Regions from separate parts of the Kitasatospora sp. NPDC006697 genome, predicted to be linked through region 1. Evidence: riboswitches for the same ligand, from Rfam matches in the RefSeq annotation. Region 1 holds a riboswitch; the other holds the start of a gene.
The links. Region 1 has a riboswitch for cyclic di-AMP ahead of ACFYNO_RS30510 (transglycosylase family protein). Riboswitches for the same ligand answer to the same signal wherever they lie in the genome.
Positions count from the first base shown of each region.

Region 1 (14,675 bases):
TGGTCCACTCCACCCTGTTCAGCGTGGAGGGCGGCCACTCGGCGGCCGGCGTGCTGCTGGACCGCGGCTGCACCGCCATCGTCTGCGGCAGCGACCTGATGGCGCTGGGCGCGATCCGGGCGGTGCGGCAGCGCGGGCTGAGCGTGCCCGGCGACGTCTCGGTGGTCGGCTTCGACGACTCGCCGCTGATCGCCTTCACCGAGCCCCCGCTCACCACCATCCGCCAGCCGGTCGAGGCGATGGCCACCGCCGCCGTCGACGCCCTGCTGGAGGAGGTCGGCGGCGAGAGCCCGCAGCGCACCGAGTTCATGTTCCAGCCCGAGCTGGTGATGCGCGGCTCCACCGGGGCCGCCCGGACGCGCTGACGGTCGGTCCGTACGCCGGTGCCCGCCGCTCCCTCGCGGAGCGGCGGGCACCGGCGTTGCCGTGCTGCGGCCGGGCGGCTCAGCCGTCCGTCTCCGGCCGGCGCTCGCGCTGCAGCCGGCCGGAGTCGTCGGGCTCGCCGGTGCGTGCCTCGGTGCGGCGGCTGCGGGCGAGGTAGTCGCGGACGATCAGCTCGACCGCGTCCTGCGGGTTGGCGGCGCCGCTGAGCATCATCACGTCGATGGCCAGATCGGCGTCCAGGCTGACGGTGACCTTGGGCATGGGCTCTCCTCGGGGGCTGAAGATCCCAGCATGACCCCAGGAGTGCCCGACGGAAACCGGGGATGCCCGGTGACGGCGGAAGGCCGCCCCCCGAACGGGGAGCGGCCTTCCGCCCGTCGGCCGGCGGCTGTCGGACACCAGCCGCCGGCCACCTGGTCCGTGGACCGGTCGGGTCAGACCCGGCCGGCGAAGTCCGGGGTGTAGTTGGAGATGGTCTCGAACTTCACGCCCGCGCTCGGGTTGGCGGCCTCGACGTACTGGCCGTTGCCCACGTACAGACCCACGTGGTAGACGCCGGAGTCGGAGCCGTTGTTCGACCAGAAGAGCAGGTCGCCCGGCTGCAGGTTGTTCAGCGAGACCGGGGTGGTGGCGGCGGCCTGGTCGGCGGCGACCCGGGGGATGGAGATGCCGGCCTGGGCCAGCGCCGCCTGGGTCAGGCCGGAGCAGTCCCAGCCGCCGTTGCTGCTGCCGCCCCAGACGTAGGCCTGGCCGACCTTGGACTCGGCGAAGTTGATGGCGGCGGCCATCGAGCCGGTGGCGGTCTGGGAGGAGGCCGAGGCGGTCCGCACCGAGGCGGTGGTGACCGGCGCGGACTGGGCCGGGGCCGGGGTGCTGTCCGAGCTGTCGTCGCTCTGCTGGGCCGGGGCGGCGACCGTCGTGGTGCCCAGGGTCAGCTTCTCACCCGGGTAGATGACGTTCGGGCCCTCGGTCAGCACCGACTTGTTGAGGTCGTAGAGCTTCTGCCAGCCGCCGTCCACGTGGTGGCTCTGGGCGATGGTGGAGAGCCAGTCGCCGGCCGCCACGGTGTAGCTCTGGGTGGTGGTCTGCGCGGCCGCGGTGGCGTCCTGGGAGGCGCCGCGGTGGTGGCTGTGGCGCTCGGCCCGGCCCTGGTCGCCGCCCTGCGCGGACTGCGACTGCTGGGTCTGGGGCTGGGCCTGCTGCGCCGGGGCCGCCTGCTGGGCAGGGGCGGACTGCTGCGCGGAGCCGCTCGGGTCGACCTGGGCCGGGGCGCCGCCCGCGGTCAGGCCCGCCTGGATGGAGCAGACCGGCCAGGCACCGGGGCCCTGGTCGGCGAGCACCTTCTCGGCGACGGCGATCTGCTGGTCCTTGGTGGCCAGGTTGGCCTGCGAGGCGTACTGCGTGCCGCCGTAGGCCGCCCAGGTCGAGGAGGTGAACTGCAGGCCGCCGTAGAAGCCGTTGCCGGTGTTGATGGACCAGTCGTTGGTGCTCTCGCAGGCAGCGACCTTGTCCCAGACCGAGACCGGGGCGGCGGAGGCGGTGGTGGCGGTGATGCACGGCAGGGCCAGGCCGAGGCCCAGGAGGCCGGTGGCGGCGATCGCGCGCTTGGCGGTGCGGGACGGACGGTTCGTGCCAGTCGTGGGCAGCATGAAGACGCGTTCCTCTCCTACGCCTGCGAGGTGAGCTGTCGGATTCGGGCTGGAGTTGCCCGGCCGCGCACTGCGCGGCTTCACCCCTAGCCCCGGTCTCCCGGGGCGGCTTACCTGGTTCCCCCGCTCCTGCCGTGGTCGCGTTTTCGCACCGCCAGCGGTGCCGGTGGCAGGACTCGGCGTCCGGCCCGCTGGGTCCGTGTGACCACGAACGGGGAGCACGTTAGACAGAGATAAGTTGAATCCGCAAACAGCTGTGAGCAGGGTCACAGCGTCTTCACCGGCTCTTCAAGATCGAAGTGTGCTACCAGCTGAGGGGCCGTCGGCTGGGGGCCGGGGAACTCGGCTGCTCCGTACCGGAATTGCCTGGGTTTCAGGCTGATGCGGTGTTCAAAACGGCGGGGCGCCGCGCGGCCGGCCGCGGCCCGGATCTCGGGACGGGGGCGGGCGGCGGCGGGTCGCGGCGCGCCCGAGTTACCAATTCGAGACCAATCGTCAACCCGCAGCCATATGTCCGTTTTGCACCTGCTGTTCATCCATCAGACGTCTGCCGCTAGCCCGCGGCGGTGCGGCGGGAGCGGCGCCGGGCTGCCGAGGGGCTGCCGAGGGTGCGGGGAACGGCGTGAGGCCCCGCTCCGGGTGCGGAGCGGGGCCTCACGGGGTTCTGGGGCGTCGGGGGGGGGGATCAGCCCTCCAGGGCCGCCTCCGCGGCTTCCCGGGCCTGCTCGGCCGGGTCGGCGGCCTGGGCGGCCTCGGCAGCGGCCTGGGCGGCCTCCTCTGCGGCCGCCAGCAGCGGCGGCAGCACCGACAGGTACGCCGAGCCGACCAGCTGAGCCACCGTCGGGTAGGCGCCGACCGGGGCCGCGCTCGGGCAGCCGGTCTCCTCGGAGGCGGTCAGCAGCAGCTCCGCGTCCACCTCGGGGCCGAGCACCAGCGGCGCCAGCGCGGGCCGCTGCGAGCCGGTGGCCCGCAGGTGGTCCACGGCGCCGGCCACCGAGCCGGGCACGTCCAGCGCGGCCGCCACCACCGGCACGGCCAGCCGGGCGGCCAGCAGCACGCCGGTGATCCCGGCCGCGGCGGCACCCTCCTCACCGCCGGCCGTGGTCAGCACCACGCCGTCGGCCGCGGTGGCGATGGCGAACAGCCGGGCCCGGTCGGCCCGGGCCAGGCCGGCCTCGGAGAGCCGCACGTGCACGGCCTCGGCCAGCAGCGGGTGCGGGCCGAGCACGTCGGTCACCGTCGCCCCGGCCTGCTCGGCCAGGTGGTGCAGCTCGGCCAGCGCCGGGTGCGGGCCGGCCAGCAGCGGCAGCAGCACCGGGACGGGCACGCCCGCCTCGGCCGCGGCGTGCAGCAGCTGGGCCACGGTCGGCACCGGCAGCGGGCCCCGGCCGTCCTGCCGGTCCTGGTCCTGCTGCTGGTCCTGCTGCTGGTCCGGCTCGGCGCCGGTCAGCCAGCCGGCCAGCACCTCGATGCCGGGCTGCTCGCCGCGGACCATCGAGATCAGCTCCTCGACCACCGCGACCGACTCCGGCGTCGCCGGGCCCGGCACGGCCAGGACCAGTGCGGGCGCGCCGGTCGGGACCTCGGGCCGCTCGGGCCGACGGTGGCGCCCCCGTGCCCGGGAGCCTGGCGTGCGGACGGGCAGTGGTGCGCCCGGGATGGCTGCAGTGCTCATGGCGCAGCATCGTAGGACATGCGCGCGATCACTCCTCATCCGGCTGCCGGTCGGCGGCAGTGGCCCGGAACTGCACCGATTCGTGGACCACGTCCACACGGAACCCGCGCCAGTCGTCCCCAAGGTGACGGAGAGTGAGGAATCGGCTGCGAAACTGATCGTCATTCCGCGCTGTCAATGACTGAACCGGTCAGGCCCTCGGTGGCGTCCTCTCCACACGGGGTGACGGATCGCGGCCTGATCCACCCTCAAATGTCCGGTTCTGTCCGATGGAATCTGTCGGATTGGCCATGATTTGTCACCGCAGGTGTGACTCCGTGCACGCGCAAAATCGCATGCCGATGCACGTGCATTAGCGTTATCATCACGACAAGTAAGGCATTCGCCCTGCCCGTACGAGCCGGAGGCGGCCGGCGGCCGGAGCGGTCGGGCGCCGAGCGCTATGAGCACTCCAGCTCTTGGGAGAAACCGATGCACCACACGTACAACGGCATGCCGGCAACCGACCTCGATGGCGTGGTCTGGCAGAAGAGCCGGCACAGCAACTCCAAGGGGAACTGCGTGGAGTTCGCCGCACTGCCGGGCGGCGCCGTCGCGATGCGCAACTCGCGCTTCCCGGACGGGCCGGCCCTCATCTACACCCGGGACGAGATCGAGGCGATGCTGCTGGGCGCCAAGGACGGCGAGTTCGACCACCTGGTGGCCTGACCGTCGGGGTGATGAGCCGTCAAGCCGCCTGCTGCACCGGGCGGTCGCAGGTGCACGGAGAGCCGCCGGGGGAAGGGTCCCCATGGCGGCTCTGTGCTGCCGGGGGCCGCTCGCCGCCGTCCCCGCCGCCGTCCCCGTGCCCTTTCGCGCTCCCGCCCGCATCCGCGTCCCCGCCCGGGCCCGGAAACGGCGAAACGCCGCGCGGCCGCGCGGCGTTCGGTGCACGTTCGGGGGGAGTACTGCTGCTGCGATCAGGCGGAGCGGCGGTGCCGCCCGCTCACGGTGCCGTCCAGCACCACCGCGGCCTGGGCGCAGGAGGACTCGTCGGCCTGGAAGAGCGCCCAGACCACCTTGCCGGTGCCGGAGGCCAGCGGGTGCCAGCCCCAGGACTTGCTGAACGAGTCCACCAGGTGCAGACCCCGGCCGGACTCGGCGACGAAGTCGGCCTCCCTGGTGACCGGGCCCTCGCTGCTCGGATCGCTGACCGCGCAGACCAGTTGGGGACCGCGGTGGACCAGGCTGATCCGGATCGGCAGCGATATCCGGCCGTCTGCAGGGCCGGCCTGCACCGGGAACGGCTGACGTCCCGGCAGATCCGCCGCGCTCGGCTGTCCGATCGCGTGCCGCAGTGCGTTGGTCACCAACTCGGAGGCCACCAGCGCGACATCGTCGAACAGATCGCTGAGACCCCAGTCCTGCAAGGAGGTTCTTGCGAAGTCGCGAGCAGTCTTCACCGCGTCATAGCGGGGTGCGAGGGTGCACGTCACCACGTCAGGATCGACGGCCAGGGCCGTACCGGTGCCCATGAAGAGCTCCTCCCATAAGGGGGCGGACACGGCTGGACCCGGCGGGGTCATGCCGGTCACCTCCGACTCGCTCGGCCGCTTCGCCAACCTCCCGACCACGTACAAGGGGTCGACAGAGGAGCCTGCGGGACTGTCACAGGGGGCGTGCAACTGCACGTGCACCATCGTGCTCTGTGCTCACGGCGGATGCAAGAGTCGATTCACGTGCAGTCGCATCATTGGCATATGCAGGAGCCGGATGCACGTGCATCGGAACGTGCCGATGGATGTGCCGATGGACGTGCTGATGCAAAATTGGTAGATCCTTGTACTGGTACAGGCACGCTGAGCGGCCGGATGATGGCAGACTGTGCGCTGATTTCCTGAGGCGGAGGTTCCCAAGGCATGACCACAGTGCAGCCCGGCGGCGGTTCGATGGTGCGCCGGATCCTCCTGGGCTCCCAGCTGCGCCGGCTGCGCGAGGCACGCGGTGTCACCCGCGAGGACGCGGGCTACGCGATCCGGGCCTCCGAGTCCAAGATCAGCCGGATGGAACTGGGGCGGGTCAGCTTCAAGGAGCGCGACGTCGCCGACCTGCTCACGCTCTACGGCGTGACCGACGGCGGGGAGCGCGAGTCGCTGCTCGGCCTGGTCCGGGAGGCCAACAAGTCCGGCTGGTGGCACAGCTTCAGCGACGTCCTGCCGGGCTGGTTCCAGACCTACGTCGGACTGGAGGAGGCCGCCTCGCTGATCCGCACCTACGAGGTGCAGTTCATCCCCGGCCTGCTGCAGTCCGAGTCCTACGCCCGGGCCGTCTTCGCGCAGAGCCGACCAGTGCTCAGCGAGGAGGAGATCGACCGGCTGGTCGGCCTCCGGCTGCGCCGGCAGGCACTGCTGACGGAGGGTCAGGGCCCGCGGCTCTGGGCGGTGATCGACGAGGCGGCGCTGCGCCGCCCGGTCGGCGGCCCCAAGGTGATGCGCGGTCAGCTGCAGTACCTGATCGACGTGGCCGAGCAGCCCAACGTGGTGATCCAGGTGATGCCGTTCCGGTTCGGCGCGCACGCCGGCGAGAGCGGCGCCTTCAGCATCCTGCGCTTCCCGGAGCAGGACCTCGCCGACGTGGTCTACCTGGAGCAGCTGACCAGCGCGCTCTACCTGGACAAGCGGGACGACGTGGACGCCTACGTGCAGGTGATGGAACGGCTCTGCGTGGACAGCCTCACCCCGGAGCGCACCGTCGACCTGCTCAACACCATCCTGACCGAGAGCGAGGGCTGAGCCCCGGCGGCCTCAGGGCTGCCCGGCCTCCAGCCGCGCCGAGCTCTCCGGCTGCGGGGGCCGGCCCAGCTCCCAGGGCAGCCCGTAACGGGAGAACAGGTCGGCGCGGATCGGCGGCAGAGGGGTCTGTGCCCCCGGCAGCAGCACGCCGATGCAGCCGCCCATCAGCGCGCTGCGCAGCACCGCGTGCTCGGCCACCGGATCCGCCGCGCCCCAGTCCGCCAGCACCTCGCGCAGGATCGCGCCCAGCTGCTGCTGCTCCGGGTCCTGCACGAAACCGCCGACGTCCGGGTCGAGGATCAGCGCCAGGTGCGAGCGCATCACCCGGGGGTGGTCCAGCGCCGTGCGCAGCACCTGGTCGATCGCCGCGGCCAGTCGCTCCTCGGGCCCGGCGGAAGGCGCCAACGCGCCCAGCGCGGCCGCGAGTTCCAGGTGCATCAGGCGGTGGGTGGCCGACTGCATCAGGAGTCGTTTGCCGTCGAAGTAGTACGAGACCAGCCCGCGGGCGAGGCCCGCGCGCTCGGCGATGTCGGCGAGCGTGGTCGCGGCGTAACCGTGCTGGTCGACCAGCTCGACGGTGGCCCGCATCAGCCGCCGACGGGAGCGCAGCCGCATCTCCTCGTTGACCGATTCCCCGCGAGGTGCCATCGTGTCAGCTCCGTACGTTGGTTGGTCCTGGGCCAATATACTTTGTCCAGGTGGCCGGCTCGGCGCCCGAGGCGAAGGCGAGCGCGGGCCCGTACGGATCCGGCGCCGGACTCACCAGAACGGGGGACTGGTGAGACCGGCGCCCACCGGAGCGGCATGGGCGCCGATCCGGTGGGCGTGGTGTTCCGGAGGTGCTAGGTCAGACCCGTCATCAGACCCGTTCCCGCGGGGCCGCCTCGGAGTCCGCGGCCCGGCGGTAATCGTAGTCCGGCACGGAGCGCAGCACCTCGGTCCTGCGGCGGTCCAGCAGGGCACCGGCCGCCGTCACGAGCAGGCCGACCAGGGCCACGCCGGTGACCAGCAGCACCGCGTCCCGGTAGCCGGTGAGCTGGGCCGAGGTGCTGGTGCCGCCGTTGCTGCCCGCCGTCAGCACCGCCGTGGTCACGGCGAGCACCAGGGCGTTGCCGATCTGCATCGCGGTGTTGACCAGGCCGGAGGCCAGGCCCTGCTCCTCGTCGGCCACGCCGTTGGTGGCGGCGATGTTGGCCGAGGGGTAGAAGAGCGCGAAGCCGATGCCGAGCAGCACCATGGTCGGCAGCACCAGGCCGAGGAAGCCGCTGTGCGCGCCCAGCCGCAGGAAGAGCAGATAGCCCAGGGCCATCGCCAGGCTGCCCAGCGGCAGCAGCCGCCCGGTGCCGAAGCGGTCCACGATGGCGCCCATCTTGGTCGCGGACAGCGCCACCAGCGCGCCGGCCGGCAGCAGCGCGAAGCCCATCTTCAGGGCCGACCAGTGCAGGGTCTGCTGCAGGTAGAGGGCGACCACGAACTGGAAGCCCGCGTAGGAGCCCATCAGCAGGAAGGCCGTCAGATTGGCCCGGGCCACGCTGCCGTTGCGGAAGATGCCGAGCCGGACCAGCGGGTGTGCGGTGCGCTGCTCGATCAGCAGGAAGGCGGTCAGCAGCACGGCGACGGCGACCAGCGAGCCGATGGTGCGCGCGGAGGCCCAGCCGACCTGCTGCGCCTCGGTGACCGTGAAGACCAGCAGCAGCAGCGCCGCGGTGCCGGTGATCGCACCGAGCACGTCGTAGCCGCCGGCGCCGCGCTGGTGGGCCTGGCGGGGGAGCACCCGCAGGGCGAAGACCAGCGCGACCACCGCGACCGGGACCGGCATCAGGAAGGTCCAGCGCCAGCCCACCGAGGTGAGCAGGCCGCTGAGCACCAGGCCCAGCGAGTAGCCGCTGGCGCCGCAGGTGGTGAAGATCGACAGCGCCTTGTTGCGCGCCGGGCCCTCGGGGAAGGTGGTGGTGATGATGGAGAGCGCCGCCGGGGCGGTGAAGGCGGCGGCGGCCCCCTTCAGGAAGCGGGCGCCGATCAGCAGCCCGCCGTCGTCCAGCACGCCACCGAGCAGCGAGGCGGCGGCGAAGACGCCCAGCGCGGCCAGGAAGACCCGGCGGCGGCCGAGCAGGTCGGCCGCGCGGCCGCCGAGCAGCAGCAACCCGCCGTAGCCGAGCACGTAGCCGGAGACCACCCACTGCAGGGTCGAGGTGGAGAGCTTCAGGTCGGAGCCGATCGAGGGCAGGGCGACACCGACCATGGAGACGTCCAACGCGTCCAGGAAGAGGGCGGCGCAGAGCACGATCAGGGTCCCCCAGAGGCGGGGGCTCCATTGCTCGGCGGTCGACGGAGCGTCAGCGGGTGTTGCCTGCTTGCCGGGTGATCCGTGGTTGGTGGTCGTCATGGAGAGGAGACTACATGCACGTGCATCCAGTGCAAGCGAATTTAATGCGGCTGCAATTTGTTCATGTGCATCTGCTAGGATGCGCCCGTGTCTTCCGACGTTGACCCGGCCCAACCGGCCGATCTGGTGACCGAGTGGCGCGCCCTGCTGGCCCGCCACGCGGCGACGGCCTGCGCCCTGGACCGCGAGCTGGGCGAGCACTGCGGCCTGGGCATGAGCGAGTTCGAGGTGCTGGAGCGCCTGGCCGAGGACGAGTCGGGCGGTGGGCAGCTGCGCGTGCAGGAGCTGGCCGAGAAGGTGCACCTGAGCCAGAGCGCGCTCTCCCGGCTGATCGGCCGGCTGGAGAAGACCGGCCTGGTCGAGCGCCACATGTGCCCCGAGGACCGGCGCGGCGTCTTCGTGCTGCTCTCGGAGTACGGCCACCAGCGCTACCAGGAGGCCCGCCCGCTCCACCGCGAGGTCCTGGAGCGGACGTTGACGGAGCCTCCGGCCGGCGCCTGAGGGCCGTCCCCCGGGCGCGCTAGCTAGCGCAGCGCGCCCAGCCCCGGCGCCACCGCCAGCAGCAGCGCCGCGGCCGGCGCCGCCAGAGCCAGCAGGGTCAGCCGCAGCCGCCCGGAGACGGGCAGCCGCGGCTCGCCGGCCAGCAGCCGGTCCACCCGGCGCGGCGCCTGCGCTGCCTGCCCCGGCGGCAGTCCGCCCGGTCCGAAGACCCCGCGCCCGGCGTTGATCTCCACCATCGCGTGCGCCGTGGTCATCCGGCCGTGCCGGCGGGCCGCCCGGTCGTCGGCGGCCAGCTCCACCAGCTCGCCGACCTGCTCCCGGAAGGCGGTGAAGACCCCGACCCGGGGGAAGCCCGCCGCCAGCGCCTGGGAGAACTGCGAGAGCCAGTGGTGCCGGGCCCGGACGTGGCCCTGCTCGTGGCTCAGCAGGGCGGCGAGCTCGCGGTCGGTCAGCCGGCTCAGCGCGCCGGTGGTGACCACCAGCCGGGACTGCGCCCCGGGCACCGACCAGGCCTCCGGGCGGACGCTCTCCAGCACCACCAGGCGCTCCCGGCGGGCCGGCGCGTCACCCATCCCGGCCGGCAACTCCGGAGCCCGGTGTGCGAGTTCGCGGTGCAGATGGTCCCGCTGGGCGCGCGCCGAGCGGAACTCCCGGACCAGCGAGACCGCCGTCCAGAGCCCGCCCGCGGCCAGCAGCGCCGCGCAGAGCCGGCCCCAGCCCTCGCCGCCCGCCAGTCCGTAGGCCGCCTCCACCCCGGTCGGCGCGCCGCTGAAGAGCAGTCCGCGCACCGCGGGCAGAGCAGCGGAGAGCGAGATCAGCAGGCTCAGCAGGCAGCAGAGCAGCACCGCGACCACCAGGCACTGCCAGACCAGCAGGGCCAGCACCGGTTCTCGCTCGGCCCAGCGGGCCCGCGCCAGCAGGAGCGGTCCGGCGGTGGCGAACAGCGCACCGAGCAGGAGCAGGCCGAGCAGGGCCGTCATGGCAGCAGGTCCCCCCGGGGGAAGGCGCGACATTACGCTGCGGTCAATCTAGGTCCTCGCCGGGCCCGGGGAGAACCACCCGGCGGCCGCCGTGACCAAGAGCACGTGCGGGCGTCAGAGCGCCAGCAGCATCGCGAACATGCCCACGCCCATGGCGAGTCGGCAGGCCTGCGGGACCGGCCCGCGGGCCGGTCCCGCAGGCGGCCCGGCGGCGGTCAGCAGCCGGCTGCCCGACCAGAGCGCGTAGCAGCCGAAGTAGAGCAGCAGCAGACCGGTGAGGACCGGCAGCCCCGTCGGCATCGCCATCCCCGGGTGCCGGTCCGGGCCGTGCATCGCCAGCGCCATGTAGACCATCGCCGCCGACCCCACCGCGTGGTGCAGCCGGTGTGCCCGCAGCCGCCCCCCGCCCGGTCCGGCGGCCGCGACCAGCGAGCCGGCCCCGAGCAGCCCGAAGAGCACCACCCAGAGCGGGGTGGGCAGCCGGTCCCCGAGCGTGATCATCACGGCCGTGCCCAGGCCCATCGCGGCCTCCGCCGCGTCCGAGCCGCGCGAGCCGTGCCGGGGCGCGCCCGCTCCGGCCGGCCGGGCGCCGCGCAGCCGCAGCAGACAGAGCGTGCCGGTGGCGCCGGTGAGCAGCACCAGCAGCACGCTCAGGACGGCTGGTCCGTGCATCGTGGCTCCCCCGGCCGCTGGCGTCGCCCGGGCAGTCCGGGCCCGTCCACGATCACCCGGAGCGACGCCCTGACAGCAGGGCGCGCACGGGGGCGCATGGAAGTGCGCAGCTCGGCGGGGTCACGGGCGCACGCCGGGGCAGCGCCGACCGGCGGTGCCCGGGTGGCGGCGGACCGTGGCGCCCGGGAGGCTCGAACCGACCGATCCGCCCAAACCGGCGCCGCCGCAAGGGTTTGCGCGCAGCTGCGAGCAGCCCGCAGATTCTCTTTCGTACCCCCCCTTGAACAGGAGAACCTTTCGTCTTTATCGTGTTCTTGACTCAATAACTTCTGTCGAAGCAGGTCTCCTATGCAGAATCTTTCGTCGAAGCTCGCTGCGGCGGCCGACCTTCCCGCTACCGGCCTCCCCGGACCGGCCCTCGCCGACCACCCCGCCTGGCTGCGCCTCAAGGGGGCCGTCGAGACCCTGCGCCCGCTGCAGGACAAGGACGGCTCGATCGACCTCAACGCCGTCCAGCGCGGCACGGTCGACCCGCTGGTCGCCACCGTGCTGGAGTCCGTCCAGGAGCTGGCGCCGTACTTCCCGCACGACGCCGCCTACCTCGAGGCCCTCCAGGCGGACCTGCGCAAGTGGGCCGACACCGGCTACCGCGAGCCCGACTTCCTGGACTCGCTGCTGGCCTTCCAGCCCGCCGCCGACCGCGTCGACGGCCTGCCGCACCTGGTCGTCTTCCCGATGTACACGCAGAACGGCAACCCGGACCGCAACCTGGAGGCCGTGCTGCTGACCGTCGTCTGGCCCGACTGGCTGGCCGAGCTGGAGCGCACCCGCTTCGACAACCCGATGTTCGTGCCGATCACCTTCACCGACTTCACGGCCGGCTACGACACCAACTCCGCCGTGCTCTTCCCGGAGACCGTCGCCGTCCGCAAGGCCCCCGAGCGGTTCACCTGGGGCGGCATCTTCTGCGACCGCGAGGCCGCCCGGTTCCGCGCCGTCTCCGGCTCCGCCGTCCAGCAGCTGGGCCTCGAGATCCCGGCCGACGCCGCCGAGCTGATCGCCGACCAGGACCGCGCCCAGCAGACCTTCGTGCTCTGGGACCTGGTGCACGACCGCACCCACAGCCACGGTGACCTGCCCTTCGACCCCTTCATGATCAAGCAGCGCAGCCCGTTCTGGATGTACGGCCTGGAGGAGCTGCGCTGCGACCTGACGGCCTTCAAGGAGGCCGTCCGGCTGGAGGCCGAGGGCTACTCCCAGGGCCGCGACGTGCAGTACGCGATCCTCTTCGACCGCCTCTTCCGCTTCCCGGTCACCGGCGGCCGGGTCCGCAACTACGACGGCATGGGCGGCCAGCTGCTCTTCGCCTACCTGCACCAGCACGACGCGCTGCGCTGGCGCGACAACCGCCTGACCATCGACTGGGACCGGGCCGCCGAGGTCACCAACGCGCTCTGCGCCGAGATCGAGCAGCTCTACCGGGCCGGCATCGACCGCCCCAAGACCGCGCACTGGATCGCCGCCTACCAGCTGGTCGCCCGCTACCTCACCCCGCACCCCGCCTCCACCTGGGCCAAGGGCCCCGAGGCGCTGCCGCTGGACACCACCGACGCCCGGGCGCTCAACAAGGCGCTCTGCGATGCCGTCCACCCCGACGAGTTCCCGCTGAGCATGTTCTACGAGGCCCTGTCCAAGAAGCTGCGCGGCGTCATCGCCGCCACCACCGGCATCACCGGTGCCGGCATCCAGGAGGTCGCCGCGTGAGCACCACCCTCGGACTCCACGGCAAGGTCATCGCGGTCGCCGGCGCCAGCGGCCCGGCCGGACGCGCCACCCTGCGCCGGCTCGCCGCCGGCGGCGCCACCGTGATCGGCGCCGACATCGACCAGCAGCGCCTGGACGCCGCCGTGGCCTCGGTCGCCGCCGCCGTCCCCGGCGCGAAGATCAGCGGCCAGGTGATCGACCTGCTCGACCCGCAGGAGGTGCACGACTGGGCCGACCACCTGGAGGCCGAGCACGGCCGGGTCGACGGCCTGCTCCACCTGGTCGGCGGCTGGCGCGGCAGCAAGACCTTCCACGACTCCCGGATCGACGACTGGGACTTCCTGCACGACACCGTGGTGCGCACCCTGCAGCACACCTCGCTCGCCTTCCAGCCCGCCCTGCTGCGCAGCGAGGCCGGCCGGTTCGCGATGATCGGCGCGGCCGCCGCGCACAAGCCCACCGCGGGCGGCGCCGCCTACGCGGCCGCCAAGGCCGCCACCGAGGCCTGGGCCCTCGCCATGGCGGACTCCTTCCGCAAGGAGACCACCGACCCCGAGGGCACCCCGACCGCGGCGGCCGTCATCCTGGTCATCAAGGCCCTGCTCTCCCCGGAGATGCGGGCCGAGAAGCCGGAGGCCAAGTTCACCGGCTACACCGAGACCGCCGACCTGGCCGACCACCTGGCGGACCTCTGGTCCCGCCCCGCAGCAGAACTGAATGGACAGCACCTGTGGCTGACAGCCCGATGAGCACCACCACCGACGCGGTGCGCCACCACGACCCCGCCGTGCGCGGGTTCGCCAGTGACAACTACGCCGGTGTCCACCCCGAGGTCCTGGCAGCCATCGCGCTCGCCAACGGCGGCCACCAGGTCGCCTACGGCGAGGACCAGTACACCGAGCACCTGCAGACCGTCTTCCGCCGCCACTTCGGCGAGCGCGCCGAGGCCTACCCGGTCTTCAACGGCACCGGCGCCAACGTGGTCGCGCTGCAGGCGCTGCTGCCCCGCTGGGGCGCGGTGATCGCCGCGGAGAGCGCCCACATCAACGTGGACGAGTGCGGGGCGCCCGAGAAGGTCGCGGGCATCAAGCTGCTCACCGTGCCCACGCCGGACGGCAAGCTCACCCCCGAGCTGATCGACCGGCAGGCCTACGGCTGGGACGACGAGCACCGGGCCGCCCCGCTCGCCGTCTCCATCACCCAGAGCACCGAGCTCGGCACCCTCTACACCGCCGAGGAGATCCGGGCGATCTGCGAGCACGCCCACGAGCGCGGCATGTTCGTGCACCTGGACGGCTCCCGGCTGGCCAACGCCGCCGCCTCGCTCGGCCGCCCGTTCCGGGAGTTCACCACCGACGCCGGCGTCGACGTGCTCTCCTTCGGCGGCACCAAGAACGGCCTGCTGCTCGGCGAGGTCGTGCTGGTGCTCAACCCCGAGCGGGTCCGCAACATCAAGTACCTGCGCAAGATGTCGATGCAGCTCGCCTCGAAGATGCGCTTCGTCTCGGTGCAGTTCGAGGCGCTGCTCACCGGCGACCTCTGGCTGCGCAACGCCGGGCACGCCAACGCGATGGCCCAGCGCCTGGAGACCGCCGTGCGGGAGATCCCCGGCATCACCGTGGTCCGCCCGGTGCAGGCCAACGCGGTCTTCGCGGTGCTGCCCCGGGAGGTCAGCGAGCGGCTGCAGAAGCGCTACCGCTTCTACTTCTGGAACGAGCAGACCGGCGAGGTGCGCTGGATGACCGCCTTCGACACCACGGAGGAGGACATCGACGCGTTCGCCAAGGCGATCGCCGAGGAGATGGCGGAGCAGACGGCGGGCTGACCCCCGCGTCCCCGTGGTCCTGGCCGCTGCTACTCCCCGAGGAGCAGCGGCCAGACCGCGTTCTCGGC
Region 1 covers NZ_JBIAGU010000028.1:1,243-15,917, reverse strand. The annotation lists gene ACFYNO_RS30520 (LacI family DNA-binding transcriptional regulator) at 1-365, shown strand, start outside; gene ACFYNO_RS30515 (hypothetical protein) at 445-645, opposite strand; gene ACFYNO_RS30510 (transglycosylase family protein) at 819-2,033, opposite strand; cyclic di-AMP (ydaO/yuaA leader) riboswitch at 2,041-2,184, opposite strand; gene ACFYNO_RS30505 (hypothetical protein) at 2,719-3,708, opposite strand; gene ACFYNO_RS30500 (DUF397 domain-containing protein) at 4,180-4,416, shown strand; gene ACFYNO_RS30495 (ATP-binding protein) at 4,668-5,222, opposite strand; gene ACFYNO_RS30490 (helix-turn-helix domain-containing protein) at 5,607-6,479, shown strand; gene ACFYNO_RS30485 (TetR/AcrR family transcriptional regulator) at 6,492-7,127, opposite strand; gene ACFYNO_RS30480 (MFS transporter) at 7,339-8,865, opposite strand; gene ACFYNO_RS30475 (MarR family winged helix-turn-helix transcriptional regulator) at 8,953-9,366, shown strand; gene ACFYNO_RS30470 (M56 family metallopeptidase) at 9,390-10,346, opposite strand; gene ACFYNO_RS30465 (DUF5134 domain-containing protein) at 10,461-11,018, opposite strand; gene ACFYNO_RS30460 (DUF6421 family protein) at 11,367-12,782, shown strand; gene ACFYNO_RS30455 (SDR family oxidoreductase) at 12,779-13,531, shown strand; gene ACFYNO_RS30450 (threonine aldolase family protein) at 13,528-14,607, shown strand; gene ACFYNO_RS30445 (hypothetical protein) at 14,637-14,675, opposite strand, start outside.

Region 2 (14,675 bases), on a different contig from region 1:
GCCCGGGCGCGGCGGTCGGCGATCCGCTCGGTGGGCTGCTTGCGGTTGTCGGGGTGCTTGGCCATGTCGATCCTGTTCGTCGGCGGGCTTCGGCAGGGGTGGGGTTCCGGGTCCGGTTCTGGTTCGAATTTGAACCCGAATTCGAACGTACCGCGCGAAACGGACGGACCGCGAAGGATGCGGATGAATGTGAGCCAGGCCGCGCCGTATCGCCAGGTCCGAAATCCGCCAGTCCCGCCCGAGCCGACCAGGCAGAGTAGAGGGGACGAAGAGACCGGCCGCAGAGAGGCGCACCACCGTGACCAGCACCGTTCACACCACCGTCGACAGCCCGCTCGGCCCGCTGCTGCTGGTCGGCGAGCGCTCCGCGACCGCCGCCGGCGGCCTGCTGCTGCACTCGCTCTCGATGACCGGCCAGAAGCGCGCCGTCACCGTCGGGCCCGACTGGAGCGCGGACGCGGACGCCTTCGCCGACCTCGCCGAGCAGCTGACCGGATACTTCGCCGGGGAGCGCGAGGGCTTCGAGGTCGGGCTGCAGACCGCCGGCACCGAGTTCCAGCAGCGCGTCTGGGCGGCGATCGACGCCATCCCGTACGGCGAGACGACCAGCTACGGGCGGCTGGCCGAGCAGATCGGCGCGCCGCGCGCGGCCGTCCGGGCGGTCGGCGCGGCGATCGGGGCGAACCCGGCGCTGATCGTCCGCCCGTGCCACCGGATCGTCGGCGCCGACGGCGCGCTGACCGGGTACGCGGGCGGGCTGGAGCGCAAGGAGTACCTGCTCGGCCGGGAAGGCGCGCTGCTCCGCGGCTGACTAGACGGTGCCGAGCGCCCGGTCGATCAGCTCGCACAGCTCCTGGTCGGCAAGGACCCGCTGGTAGCCCCAGCCCGCCGCGAAGCGGCGGTCCGAGCGGCGCAGCGTGCGGAGCGCGGTCCGCACGGCCGGGCGGACCGCGCCCAGGCCGACCAGGGCCTCCAGCGCGGGGCGGAAGGAGCGGGGCAGGTCGACCTCCTCGGCGGCGGCGGACAGCAGTTCCTCCTCCAGGGCTCCGACGGCCTCGTCGACCGGGCCGTCCGGGTCGATCGCGAGCAGCACGCGGGCGGCCTCGACGCGGGACCAGCCGGTGGTGTACGCCAGCGCATGGCGGACCCGGTCGGCGCAGGCGGCGGCGTCGCGGCCGAACTCGGCGAGGGCCGGGTATGGACCGTGGTCGGGGTCGGTCGCGGTCAGCACCGCGTCCGTGTAGTAGCGCAGCGCTGCCGCGCGGTCCCCCCGGATCCGGAGGGCGGTGGAGGCGACGAAGGCGTGGTTGCCGGGGTGGTCGAGCACCTTGGCCGCGCGCAGGGCCGCCTCCGCGTCGGCGGCGGCCGGGCCGATCGCGGACAGGACCTGGACGGCGTGACTCGCCGTCCAGCTGTGGGCGAGCAGCGGCAGCACCTCGGGCAGTGCAGGCAGGGCGTCCTCACCCCAGGCGGCGAGCACGGCCAGCACCTCGCGGTTCGCCGCGCCGTCGCGCAGCAGCTCGCGCAGCTCGGGGAGCAGGGCGGCCGCGTGGGCGCGCAGCGGGGCGAGCAGGTCGGTGAGCTCCGGCACGCGCGGGTCGGAGGCCACGTAACCCCAGCCCTCCGGGGAGCGGTAGGGCGCGTACGCCCGCTCGACCAGGCCGGGCAGGCCGCGCGGGTCGCCGATCCGGGTGAGCGCCCAGCGGGCGAAGTCGCAGACCCTGGCGTCGTAGTAGTCGTCCTCGGCCTCGTCCTCGAGCAGGTCGGCGAGGCGGTCGGCGTACCGGGCGGCCGCCGGGCCGAGGGCGGCGAGGATGTTGACGGCGCGCAAGCGGACGGCGCCGTCGGGGTCGTCCAGCAGCTCGCCGGCCAGCGGCAGCAGCGGGGCGGCGGGGGAGCGCCGCTGGACCAGCAGCTCCCAGGCGAGCTCCATCGCGACCCGGCGCAGCGGGGCGTCACCGGTCCGCCGGCCCGTCTCGAGGAGGCGGAGGGGGAAGGCGAGTTCTGCGTCCGGGTACGGGCGGAGGAGGGCCGCCGTGCGGTGCACCAGGACGTCGTGGCCGAAGGAGGTCTCGAAGCCCGGGAGGAACCACTCCTGCTCGAACCGGGGACGGGCGGTCCGGTCGGCGAACAGCTCGACCAGGAGGTCGAGCTGACGGACCGGCAGCTCGGGGTCGACGTCCGAGGAGGCGTCCAGGGCGGCGAGGCGGAACACCGGGTCGTCGCCGGTCAGCAGGCGGGCGAGGAGGGCCCGGAGTTCGGCGGCCGCCGGGTCGGCGGAGGCCGCGACCTCGCCGAAGGCGAGCAGCAGGGGGATGCGGACGGTGGGGTCCGACTCGGCCTGCCAGCGGTGCAGCAGCTGGGCGCCGTCGGCGAGCGGGATCGCCTCCCGCCGCACGGCGGGGGCCGGGTCGGCGAGCAGGGCCGGGACCCAGTCGCGGTCGTCGGGGGTGGCGATCCGCGTCAGCAGCTCGACCAGCGCGGTGCGGGCGCCGAACCCGGGGTCGGCGAGGAGCCCGCGGAGGAAGGGCCGGGCGGCCACGGCGGCCTCGGGGACGGGCCGGCCCTCGGCGGGGACGAGCGGGTGCCAGAGCTCGTGGCAGTCCTCCTCGACGGCCGACGGGCCTGCGGCGGCCAGCCGGCGCAGGACGACGGGGACCTCCGTGGGCGGGAAGGCCGGGTTCGCCGTCGCCAGCCGCTCCCAGGGCACGGCGGCGAGCGCCGCCAGGTCCATCGCCAAGACCACATCCCCCGTCCGTGGGCCGAACGGCTCATGCTGCCGGACGGAGGCTGATCTGTCGCATGAATTCGGGCGGAGACGTGGGGCGGTGGGACGCCACCGAGGGCGCCTACCCCTCGATCACCTTCACCGGCCGCAGCGGCTCCAGCAGTTCCGCCGCCACCCACTCCATCGCCTCGACCAACCGCAGCGCCCCGAACGGCATCCAGAGGGAGACCATCGACAGCCCTGCCGCCCCCAACTCCCCGAGCGCGTCCAGCAGCTGCGCCCGGCTCGCGCCCGGCCCGCCCAGCGGTGCGCCCGGCAGCGGCACCTCGGGCTCGAAGCCCGGCGGCACCAGGAAGCAGACGCTGGACAGCTTCAGCTCCCCGGCATCGCGGCCGACCTCCTCACCGAGCGCGGCGAGCCGTCCACGCGCCTCGTGCACCTGCGCCGCCGTGGAGACCCCGCCGTGCCAGCCGTCGCCGAACCGCAGCGCCCGGCGCAGGGCGGCGTCGCTCTGGCCGCCGATCCAGACCTCCGGCCCGCCCTTGGCACGCGGGGTGGTGGCGGGGCGCACACCGTCCAGGGTGGTGAACCGGCCGCGGTGGTGCACCGGCTCGCCGGACCAGAGCGCCCGCAGCACGGTCAGCGCCTCGTCGGTGCGGGCGCCGCGGTGGCGGGGTTCGAGGCCCAGGGCGGCGAACTCCTCGGGGTTCCAGCCGGTGCCGACGCCGAGCGCGAAGCGTCCGCCGGAGATCACGTCCAGGCTGGCGGCCTGCTGGGCCACGATCAGCGGGTGGCGGTAGGGGAGCGCCAGGATGCTGGTGGCCAGCCGGATCCGCCCCGTCGCGCCGGCCACCGCCGAGAGCACCACCAGCGGGTCCAGGGTGGCGCCGCCCTCGCTCGCCAGCACGTGGTCGGACATCAGCAGGTAGTCGAAGCGCAGCTGCTCCGCCCGCACTGCCGTCTGCAGCACCGTCCCGCCCGCGCCGGCCGGCCAGCGCGGCGGCTCCAGGGATACGCCCAGTTGCATCGTGCGGTGCCGCCTTCCAGGAATCCGGGGGTTCGCGACCCACCCTAGACCGCGGCTGACGCGGCGTCAGCCCATCCCACGTTGTATTCTGCAACTACCATCGCAGCCACAGCAGCAAGGAGCACGTCGTTGGCCGCCCGGGACGCCTCGATCGACACCATCCAGCGCGAGCTGACCGCCTTCGCCCGCCGGGCCCGGCACAAGGCCTCGCAACTGCACCCCGAGCTCTCCCTGGTGACCTACAGCATGCTCGACCTGATGTACGAGCGCGGCGGCTGCCGGGCGGCCGACCTGGCCGCGCACTTCCTGCTCGACAAGTCGACGGTCAGCCGGCAGGTCGGCGCGCTGGAGAAGCTGGGGCTGGTCGACCGGGAGACCGACCCGGAGGACCACCGCGGGCAGATCCTGCGGCCCAGCGAGGCCGGGCTGCTGCTGCTCCGGGAGGCCTACGAGATGCGGCGGCGCTCCTTCACCGAGCGGTTCACCGGCTGGAGCGACGAGGACCTGGCCGACCTGGCCCGCCACCTGGTGCGCTACGGCGAAGCCGACTGAGCCGCCGCGGCGCCGGCACAACGCGCCGTGGCCGGCCGCCCGACGGAATCGTCGGAGCGGCCGGCCACGAGGGGCAGTGGAGCTCGGGATCAGTACGCCGAGTGGGTCTGCCAGAAGGCCCAAGCGGCGTTCGGGCTGCCGTAGGTCTCGTTCATGTACTGCAGCGCCCACTTGATCTGGGTGGCCGGGTTGGTCTGCCAGTCGGCGCCCGCGGAGGCCATCTTGTTGCCGGGCAGGGCCTGCGGCAGGCCGTAGGCACCCGAGCTGGGGTTGGTCGCGGTGATGTTCCAGCCGGACTCGTGGGTGATGATCTGGTCGAACGCGGCCAGCTGGCCGGCCGGGACGATGGAGGCGGCCAGCGCCTGCAGCGAGCCCGCGGAGGTGTCGGCCGGGGCGGTGACGGCGGTCTGGGTGGTGGTCGCGGCGGCCGGCGCGGACTTGGCCGGGGCGCTCTGCTGCTGCGCCGGGGCCTGGGTCCGGGCCGGAGCCTGGGTCTGCGCCTGGGCCGGAGCGGCCGCGGCCTGCTGCTGGCCGCCGAGCGACAGGTGCTGGCCCGGGAAGATCGTGTCGGGACCGTGGGTCAGCACGGACTTGTTCAGCTGGTACAGGCCCTGCCAGCCGCCCTGCACGTTGTGCGCGTTGGCGATCTTGAACAGGGTGTCGCCACCGCGGACGGTGTAGCCCGCCGGAGCGGCGGCCTGGGTCTGCGCCGGGGCGGCGGCCTGCGGGGCCGACTGCACCTGGGCGGCCGGCTTCGCGGCGGCCGGGGCGGCCTGCTGCTGGGCCGGGGCGGTGTAGCGGTGGTGCTGCTGCGCGGCGTGGTGCTCCGGGGCGTGGTGCTCCGGGGCGGCGCTGGCGCCACCGGCGGCGATCAGCGGAAGGCCGGCGCCGACACCGGCGATCACGGCGATGGCGACGGTGCGCTTGACGGCGGCGCGGCTGGGCAGGCTGGGACGACCGTTGACGGACATCATGACGTGCGATTCCTCTCCCACGCCTACGAGGTGAGCTGTCGGATTCGGGCTGGAGTTGCCCGGCCGCGCTGAGCACGGCTTCACCCCAAGCCCCGCCCGGACGAGTCCGGGTGGGGCGACTTACCTGTGGTTCCCCCGCCCCTGCCGCGGTGCTGGTGCACGTGCTCGCTCGGTCCGGTGGCAGGGCTCGGCGTTCCGGAGAGCGAGGTTCGTGTGGAGACGAACGAGATGCACCGTAAACAGGCCGACGGTCCTATCACAAGCGGATGTGAGGTGTCTCATGTTCGGACCGGGGCCTCGAGGGGAAGGCGCCAGGGTCTTGCCGCCGGCCTCAGCCCTCCTGCCAGAGCGTCGGCGAGACCCCGCCCGGGACGGCGTCCGCCGGGCCGTACGGCTGCCGGGTGAGCACCGTGCCGCCGAGGTCCAGGTGCGAGACCGAGCCGTCCGCCCGGTGCACCACCCGCAGCTGCTCGCCCGCGTGGTAGCCGTCCTGCGCCGTCCAGCTGCCGTCCGGGTCGGCCCGGAAGTGCGTGCAGTCGCCGTCCGCCTCGCGCAGCGTCAGGCCGCGCTTGGTCATCAGCACCAGGGTGAGCGGTGCCGGGCCCCAGAACCAGTGGCCGGTCAGCGCCAGCAGCTCCGGGTCCACCTCGATCGCCGGGCGCCAGGGCTCGGGGAAGCGCGGCTCGCGGTCCGCCACGATCCGCAGCAGATCGGCAGCGACCCGGCCGGGCGCGGCACCTGACGTGGCGTTGGCCAGCACCACCGCCGCCACGTCCTCCTCCTCGCAGGCCCAGAGCGCGGCCCGGAAGCCCGGCACCGAACCGGTGTGCCCGAAGAGCAGCCGGCCGTGCTCGCGGCGCAGTTGCAGGCCCAGTCCGTAGCCCTCGGTCCAGTCGCCGTCCGGGGCCGCGGCCGGACGGCGCATCTCGGCCAGGGTCTGCGCCGAGAGCACCTTGTCGTTGCCGAAGGTGGTCCCGCAGGAGAGGAAGGCGGCGAGCCGGCCCAGGTCGGCGGCGGTGGACCAGAGCTGGCCGGCCGGCGCCATCCGCCCGGTGTCGGTCAGCGGCTCGGCCGTCATCACGTCCGCCCACGGGTGCACCGCGAAGCCGCCCGCGTGCGGGGCCTGCGGCAGCGGGGTGGTGCGGGTCATGCCCAGCGGCTCCAGCACCTCCTGGCGCAGCGCCTCCGCCCAGGGCTGCCCGCGCAGCCGCTCCACCAGCGCGCCGAGCAGCGCGAAGCCCGCGTTGGAGTAGTGGAACCGCTCGCCCGCCGGGTGCCGGAACGGCTGCTCCTCCAGCAGGTCGGCCAGACCGGGCCGGAGCGAGCCGTCGGTCCGCTCCCACCAGGGGCCGGGCGGCTCGGTGGCCAGCCCGGCGGTGTGGCTGAGCAGCTCGCGCACCGTCGCCCCGCCGGCCGCGGTGCCGGGCAGGTGCTGCTCCAGCGGGTCGGCCAGGTCGAGCAGCCCCTCGTCGCGCAGCCGCAGCACCAGCACGGCGGTGAGCGGCTTGGTGACCGAGCCGATCCGGAACTGCACGTCGGTACCGGGCGCGTGGCCGTCGATCATGCTGCGCGCCCCGGTCCAGACCGGCTGGCCGCCGCGCAGCACGGCGGCCAGCATGGACGGCGTCCGGCCCTCGGCCTGACCCACCGCCACCCGGTGCAGCAGCGCCCGGCGGGTCTCGGGCAGCAGTTCCAGGGACGGCAACTCATCCGACACGTCCGGCATCTGACCTCGCATTCAGGGATGTGGGGGTGGCCGACGTTCGACCTTACCGGGCCCGGGCCCCGATGGCCCGGCAATACCGCGCTCGCTATGCTGACCCGGCCCGCGGGGAGCGGGCGGCGCGACCGGCCCGGCCGACCGGGCACGGCCGCGCGCGCAGACGGGGCACACACGGGGAACCCAGGGGGAGCAGTGCAGCAGACCGGTGACGAGTTCGACCTGACGAAGCTTCAGACGGACCGCCCGCACCCCGCGCGGATCTACGACTACTGGCTGGGCGGCAAGGACAACTTCCCGCCGGACCGGGCCGCCGCCGAGCACGCGATCAGCGTCTCCGCCGACATCCCCGCCGCCGCCCGGGAGAACCGCGCCTTCCTGCAGCGCGCCGTGCGGCTGGCCGCCCGTTCCGGCATCCGGCAGTTCGTCGACGTCGGCGCCGGGCTGCCCTCGGCGGGCAACGTGCACCAGGTCGCCCAGGAGATCGACCCGCAGGCCCGGGTGGTCTACGCGGACAACGACCCGATCGTGCTCACCCACGGCCGCGCCCTGCTGGCCGAGAACCGCACCACCACGGTGCTGCGCGGCGACGTGCGGGAGCTGGACCGGCTCTTCGAGCGGCCGGAGCTGCTGGACCTGATCGACTTCGAGCAGCCGGTGGCCGTGCTGCTGGTCGCGGTGCTGCACTTCGTCGCCGACGAGCAGGCGCACAAGGCCGTGCGGCAGGTGCTGGACCGGGTCGCGCCCGGCAGCCTGCTGCTGCTCTCCAACAGCACCCACGAGGGCAACCCGGAGCGGGCCGCCGAGGCCGCCAAGACCTGGGACAAGACCGAGACCGGCATCCGGCTGCGCACCCGGGCCGAGGTGGCGGAGTTCTTCGACGGCTGGGAGCTGCTGGAGCCGGGCGTGGAGTTCGTGCCGCTCTGGCGGCCGGAGGGGCCGACCGAGGGCAGCACCCGCTGGATGTACGCGGGCGTCGGCCGCAAGGCCTGAATCCTCCGCTCCTCCTGGTGTGCGCCGGGGGCGTGCGCGTGGCTAAGGTCGGCGCCATGAGACGCCGCAGCACGCCCGCCACCGCCCCCCTGCCGCAGCGGCGCGGGGTCGACCCGGTCCGGGTCCGGCTGCCGCTGGAGGGCGACTGGCCCACCGTCGCCGCCTACCTCGCGCACCGGCTGCCGGACCAGCTGGCCGAGCGGCTGGCCGAGATGGTCCGCGGCGGCGAGATCCACGCCGCCGACGGCCCGATCGACGACCGCACCCCTTATTCCCCCGGCACCGAGGTCTGGTTCCACCGCGACCTGCCGCCCGAGGTGCCGGTGCCGTTCCCGCTGGAGCTGGTGCACCGCGACGAGCGGCTGGTGGTGCTGGACAAGCCGCACTTCCTGGCCACCACCCCGCGCGGCAGCCACGTGGTGCAGACGGCGCTCTCCCGGCTGCGCGACGAGCTGGGGCTGCCCCAGCTGGTGCCCGCGCACCGGCTGGACCGGCTGACCGCCGGGCTGGTGATGTTCGTGGCCGACCCGCGGGCCCGTGGCGCCTACCAGACGCTCTTCCGGGACCGGCTGGTCCGCAAGGAGTACCAGGCCGTCGCCCCCTACCGGGCCGGCCTGGAGCTTCCGGTCACGGTGCGCAGCCGGATGGTCAAGGAGCGCGGCGTGCTGGCGGCCCGCGAGGAGCCGGGGGAGGTGAACGCGGTCAGCCGGGTCGAGCTGCTGGAGCGGCGCGGCGGGCTGGCCCGCTACCGGCTGGAGCCGCTGACCGGCCGGACCCACCAGCTGCGGCTGCACATGTGCTCGCTCGGCATCCCGATCGCCAACGACCCCGTCTATCCCGAGGTGCTGCCGGCCGCCGCGCCGGACGACTTCTCCCGGCCGCTGCAGCTGCTGGCGAGCACCCTGGAGTTCACCGACCCGATCACCGGCGCCGAGCTGCGGCTGCGCTCGCGCCGCACCCTCGGCGCCTGGGAGGCGTGAGAAGAGATGACCGAAGCCCCGGACCCCCGGTTCGCCGAACTGCGCGAGCTGCTCTTCGCCCACCCGGCGATGGCCCGCGAGCTGCCCGGCTTCGACCCGCAGGAGGTGCCGGAGGCGCCGGCGCAGCTGTTCGCCGACTGGCTGATCGGCGCGCTGCGGGCCGGGGTGCCGGACCCGCAGGTCGCGGTGCTGGGGACCACCGGGCTGGACGGGGCGCCGGACGGGCGGGTGGTCGGGCTGCGCGAGCTGGAGCCCGAGCAGCAGGTCTGGTGGTTCCACGGCGACGCGCAGAGCCCCAAGGGCCGGCAGCTGGCCGCCGACCCGCGGGCCTCGCTCACCTGGTACTGGCCGGCGCTGGGGCGGCAGGTGCGGGTGCGCGGCGCGGTGGAGACGGCGCCGGCCGAGCGGACGGCGGCCGCCGTGCGGGAGCTGAGCCCGCGCAGCAGGGTGGCCGCGCTGGTCGGGCGGCAGAGCGAGCCGCTGGCCGGCGAGGCCGAGTTCCGGGCGGCCTGGGCAGCCGCCGACCGGCTGCTGGCCGAGCAGCCCGGGGCGGAGCCGCCCGGGTACCGGCAGTACGGGGTGCGGGCCGGGACCGTGGAGTTCTGGCAGGGCTCCTTCGACCGCAAGCACGTGCGGCTGCTCTACCGGCGGGACGGCGAGGGGTGGCACCGGGAGCTGCTCTGGCCGTGAGCCGTGAGCCGTGAGCCGTGAGCCGTGAGCCGTCGCCGAGCCGGGCCGGGCCGGGCCGATGCCGAGCCGCCGCGGCCCGGCGGCCCGCGGCGTGTGGCCCGGGCCACTGACGGGTCGAAATATGACACCGGGCCCCGCCGCGGTGACGCTGCGTCGACCGAACGGGGCCCGCGGCCGGTGGGCTGCGTCACATCGAAGCCCAGGCGGCCCGAAGGATTTGCCGAGTTTTCGGTGGTTTTAGTCCGATTTGGCCGCCAGGTTTCCGCGGGTAACAGTAGCTGACCTGGGGTGATCCCGAAATGGTTGATTCCGGACATCCGGTTGCCTAACTTGAATCTCGGCGCAGCGAGCGCCACCCGGGATCACCCGAGAATCCCACCGCCCCAGCGCGGTGCGGAGCGGGTGCACGGGGACAGAACGGGACGCTCCCGCGTCACGCTCCGTCCACCGGACGCGGCCCAGCACACCAGGACACTCACCTGCCCTGGTTCCGTGCGGCCCCGGGGCTCTGTCGAGAGGGACACCATTGACTTTCCGTAACGAGAACACCGCCACCGCCGCTGCCACCGCCGAGGCGCCGAAGAAGCGCAACTGGGTCCGGATGGCGGTCATGGGTGGCGCCGTCGCCGCCCTTCCGGTGGCGGGCCTCGTCGCGGCCACCACGGCCTCCGCCGCCTCCACCGCGACCTGGAACTCGGTCGCCCAGTGCGAGAGCACCGGCAACTGGAGCATCAACACCGGCAACGGTTTCTCCGGCGGTCTGCAGTTCACCCCGTCCACCTGGGCCGCCTACGGCGGCACCGCGTACGCGGCCTCCGCCGACCAGGCCACCCAGGCGCAGCAGATCGCCGTCGCCGAGAAGGTCCTGGCGGACCAGGGCCCGGGCGCCTGGCCGGTCTGCTCCGTGCAGGCGGGTCTGACCGCGGGCGGCGCCCCGGCGCAGGTGGACACCTCGTCCTCCAGCACCGGCACCACCAGCACCACCAGCTCCAAGAGCACCAGCACCAACACCAGCGCCCCGGCGCAGCAGTCCGCGCCGGCCCAGCAGGCCGCGCCGCAGGCCCAGGCCGCCGCCCCGCAGACCCAGGACGCACCGGCCAAGCAGAACCACCGCAACGGCAGCGGCCACCACCAGGCCAAGCAGCAGGGCTCGACCGGCGGCTACACCGTGAAGAGCGGTGACACCCTGGGCGAGATCGCCGCCGCCAACGGCACCAGCGTCCAGTCGCTGTACGCCAAGAACGCCTCGGTGATCGGCGCCAACCCGGACGTCATCTTCCCGGGCCAGGTCCTGAGCATCTGACGGACCCTCTGAGCCGTACCCGGTAGCACCCCTGTGCCCCGGCCCGCAGCACGCGGGCCGGGGCACAGGGCTGTCCGGGCTCCCCGGGGCCAGGGCCAGGCACGCGCCTGGCGAGCGGTGGGAATACAGTCGTCGACGTCAGCGTCTCACCGATACGCCGGAACGAGGATCATGAGCACCACGCACTACGACGTCGTTGTCCTGGGAGCGGGTCCGGGCGGTTACACCGCCGCTGTCCGTTCGGCCCAGCTGGGCCTGAAGACCGCGGTCATCGAGGAGAAGTACTGGGGCGGGGTCTGCCTGAACGTCGGCTGTATCCCCTCGAAGGCCCTGCTCCGCAACGCCGAGCTGGCCACCATCTTCACCCGCGAGGCCAATGTCTACGGGATCAAGGTCGAGGGCCAGGTGACCTTCGACTACAACGAGGCGTTCAAGCGCAGCCGCAAGGTGGCGGACGGCCGGGTGGCCGGCATCCACTACCTGATGAAGAAGAACAAGATCGACGAGATCGACGGCCGCGGCACCTTCGTTGACGACCACACCATCCAGGTCGCGCTGAACGGCGGCGGGGTCTCCACCGTCACCTTCGACCACTGCATCATCGCCGCCGGCGCCACCACCCGCCTGCTGCCCGGCACCTCGCTCTCCGACCGGGTGGTGACCTACGAGGAGCAGATCCTCAGCGACAGCCTGCCCGAGTCGATCATCATCGCGGGCGCCGGCGCGATCGGCGTCGAGTTCGCCTACGTGCTGAACAGCTACGGCGTGAAGGTCACCATCGTCGAGTTCCTCGACCGGGTGGTCCCGCTGGAGGACGTCGAGGTCTCCACCGAGCTGGGCAAGCAGTACAAGAAGCTCGGCATCCAGATCCTCACCTCCACCCGGGTCGACGCGATCGACGACACCGACCCGCACGGCAAGGTCAAGGTCACCGTCACCCGCAACGGCCAGCAGGAGGTGCTGGAGGCCGACAAGGTGCTGCAGGCCATCGGCTTCGCCCCGCGGGTGGACGGCTACGGCCTCGAGGCCACCGGGGTGGCGCTGACCGAGCGCCGGGCGATCGCGGTGGACGGCCGCGGCCGCACCAATGTGCCGCACATCTTCGCGATCGGCGACGTCACCGCCAAGCTGATGCTCGCGCACGCCGCCGAGGCGATGGCCGTGATCGCCGCCGAGACCATCGCCGGTGCCGAGACCATGGAGATCGACTTCGTCATGGTCCCGCGCGCCACCTACTGCCAGCCGCAGGTGGCCAGCTTCGGCTACACCGAGGCGCAGGCCCGGGAGCAGGGCTTCGACGTCAAGGTCAGCAAGTTCCCGTTCACCGCGAACGGCAAGGCGCACGGCCTCGGCCACCCGGTGGGCTTCGTCAAGGTGATCAGCGACAACACCCACGGCGAGCTGCTGGGCGCCCACCTGATCGGCCCCGAGGTCACCGAGCTGCTGCCCGAGCTGACCCTGGCCCAGCAGTGGGACCTGACGGTGCACGAGGTGGCCCGCAACGTGCACGCCCACCCGACCCTGGGCGAGGCGGTCAAGGAGGCCATCCACGGCCTCTCCGGCCACATGATCAACTTCTGACCGGTCAGTAAGGCCGGTCGGGCCCGCCCAGGCGGGGGCGGACCCGACCGGGGTCAGTGGCCGGCCGGCCTCGCGGTCACCGAGACCTCGCGCACCCGCATCGGGTGCCCGGGCTCGGTGGCCGCCGTGACCGTGCCGCCGAAGGCCGCGGGCAGTCCGCCGCCCACCGCCACGTCCAGCACCAGGAACATCCCGTGGTGCACCGCCCGGTCCCAGGCGGCCGGGTCGACCTGATCGGCCGTCACCCGGTGGTACTCGGTGCCGTCCAGGTACCAGCGGACCTGCTCCGGAGCGGTCGAGCGGTCCACCTCCACCGCGTAGCTGTGGAACCCCGACCGGCAGTCCGGGCAGGGGTGCTCGCCGGAGCCCAGGCCCTGCGGCTCGTGGCAGGGCCCGCCCGGGGCGGAGCCGCAGTGCATGGTGCCGAAGACCGAGCCGCGCCCGTTCACCGACTCCATCACGTCCAGCTCGCCGATCCCCGGCCAGCCCGTGTAGCCGTCGCGCAGCGCGCCGCCCAGCGTCCAGAAGGCCGGCCAGATGCCGCCCGCCGCCGCGCCGGTGGCCTCCGGAAGCTGGATCGAGGCCTCGATCCGCAGCACCCCGCCGGCCGGCGCCGCCAGTCGGGCACTGCGCGACTCCAGCCGGCCCGAGCTCCACTGCCCGTCCGGGCCCCGGGTCGGCACGATCTCCAGCGCGCCCTGGCCGTCCAGCCGGACGTTCTGCGCCGCGTCCGTCATGGTCTCCAGCTCGCCGGTGCCCCACTGGGCGGCCGGGCAGCCCGGGTAGCAGGTGCCGGTGTCGTACTGCCAGCGCGACGGATCCGGCGGTGAGCCGGCCGGGCCCTGGAAGTCCTCGTGCAGCAGCTCCGTGGTGCCCGGCGCGGGCAGCGCTCCGGTGTCGGAGAGCAGCCGGTCCAGCCGGGGCGCCAGCACCACGGCCGCGACATTGGTCAGGTGCGCGTCGTCCCGGTAGAGCAGGATGTGCTCCAGCACCGCCGGGCAGCTGCTGCCGGTATCCGGGCAGAGCACCGGGTTGACCGAGACCGCCCGCACCCCGGGCTCCTGGCCGGCGGCCACCGCCTCGGCCAGCGGATCGGGCCAGTTCGCCGCCGCGCGTGGGAAGGCGCAGCGGCCCGGGTCCTCCGGGTGCCCCGAGACGCAGGCCGGCACGTCCTGGCCCGGGATCGGGGTGTCCGTCAGGTAGACGATCGGCACGCCCAACTCCCGCAGCGGGGCCAGGGTCTGCTCCCAGGCCTTGGCGAGCAGCGGCTGGTCCCGGGTGTAGCGGTTGAGCGCGCCGATCACGATCAGCCGCGGCTTCGGCTCGATCCGCAGCCGCTCCAGCGCGTTCGCCCGCCAGCTGTCGCACTCCCGGTACTCCCGGCCCAACTGCGGGTTGACCACGGTCAGCTGCGGCAGCGGGCAGCCCTGCTTCACCAGCTCCTCCAGCGCCCAGTGCCGTTCGGCGGCGATGCCGAGCAGCGGGGAGAACCACTGGCCGGCGTGCGAGTCGCCGAGCAGCACGATCCGGTCGCCGCTGGAGGTGTCGCCGAACAGGCAGGCCGGGCTGCTGACGGCGGTCGGCGGTACCTCGCAGGCGCCGTCCGGCGGGAAGTCCTTGCGGGCCTGCGCCGCCGTCGGCACCACCGCCGGCACGGTGCGGGCGGCGCTGGACGGCAGCAGCAGGGTCGGGCCGTCCGGCGCGCCCGGCGGCAGGCCGGCCAGGTTCACCGGCGTGCCCGGGCCGAGCAGCCGCAGCGTGCCGCTGCCCACCACCAGCGCCAGCACCACCGGCAGGATCACCGCGCTCAGGCCCAGGGAGAGCCCGCGGCGCGGCAGTTCCACCACCACCGGGCTGCGCCGCAGCGGCCGCTCCACCCAGCGGGTGGTGGCCAGGGCGGGCAGCGCGGAGGCCGCGGTGAGCGCGGCCAGCACCGGCCAGTCCAGCGCGCCGAACCGGGCCTGCACCAGCACCAGCACCGGCCAGTGCCAGAGGTAGAGCGTGTAGGAGAGCCGGCCCACCGCGCGCGGCGCGCGCAGTCCGAGCAGCCGGCCCGGGCCGAAGCGCGGGTCCGGGCCCGCCAGGATCAGCGCCGCCGCGCCCACCGTCGGCAGCACGGCCGCCCAA
Region 2 covers NZ_JBIAGU010000007.1:74,382-89,056, reverse strand. The annotation lists gene ACFYNO_RS11975 (hypothetical protein) at 1-65, opposite strand, end outside; gene ACFYNO_RS11970 (methylated-DNA--[protein]-cysteine S-methyltransferase) at 299-811, shown strand; gene ACFYNO_RS11965 (HEAT repeat domain-containing protein) at 812-2,740, opposite strand; gene ACFYNO_RS11960 (LLM class flavin-dependent oxidoreductase) at 2,850-3,755, opposite strand; gene ACFYNO_RS11955 (MarR family winged helix-turn-helix transcriptional regulator) at 3,885-4,307, shown strand; gene ACFYNO_RS11950 (transglycosylase SLT domain-containing protein) at 4,397-5,281, opposite strand; cyclic di-AMP (ydaO/yuaA leader) riboswitch at 5,289-5,449, opposite strand; gene ACFYNO_RS11945 (serine hydrolase domain-containing protein) at 5,613-6,998, opposite strand; gene ACFYNO_RS11940 (SAM-dependent methyltransferase) at 7,197-7,994, shown strand; gene ACFYNO_RS11935 (pseudouridine synthase) at 8,051-8,974, shown strand; gene ACFYNO_RS11930 (pyridoxal 5'-phosphate synthase) at 8,981-9,664, shown strand; gene ACFYNO_RS11925 (transglycosylase family protein) at 10,191-10,967, shown strand; gene lpdA (dihydrolipoyl dehydrogenase) at 11,139-12,548, shown strand; gene ACFYNO_RS11915 (SGNH hydrolase domain-containing protein) at 12,602-14,675, opposite strand, start outside.
Region 2: linked by a shared signal. The riboswitch ahead of ACFYNO_RS11950 (transglycosylase SLT domain-containing protein) and the one ahead of ACFYNO_RS30510 (transglycosylase family protein) in region 1 are both predicted to bind cyclic di-AMP.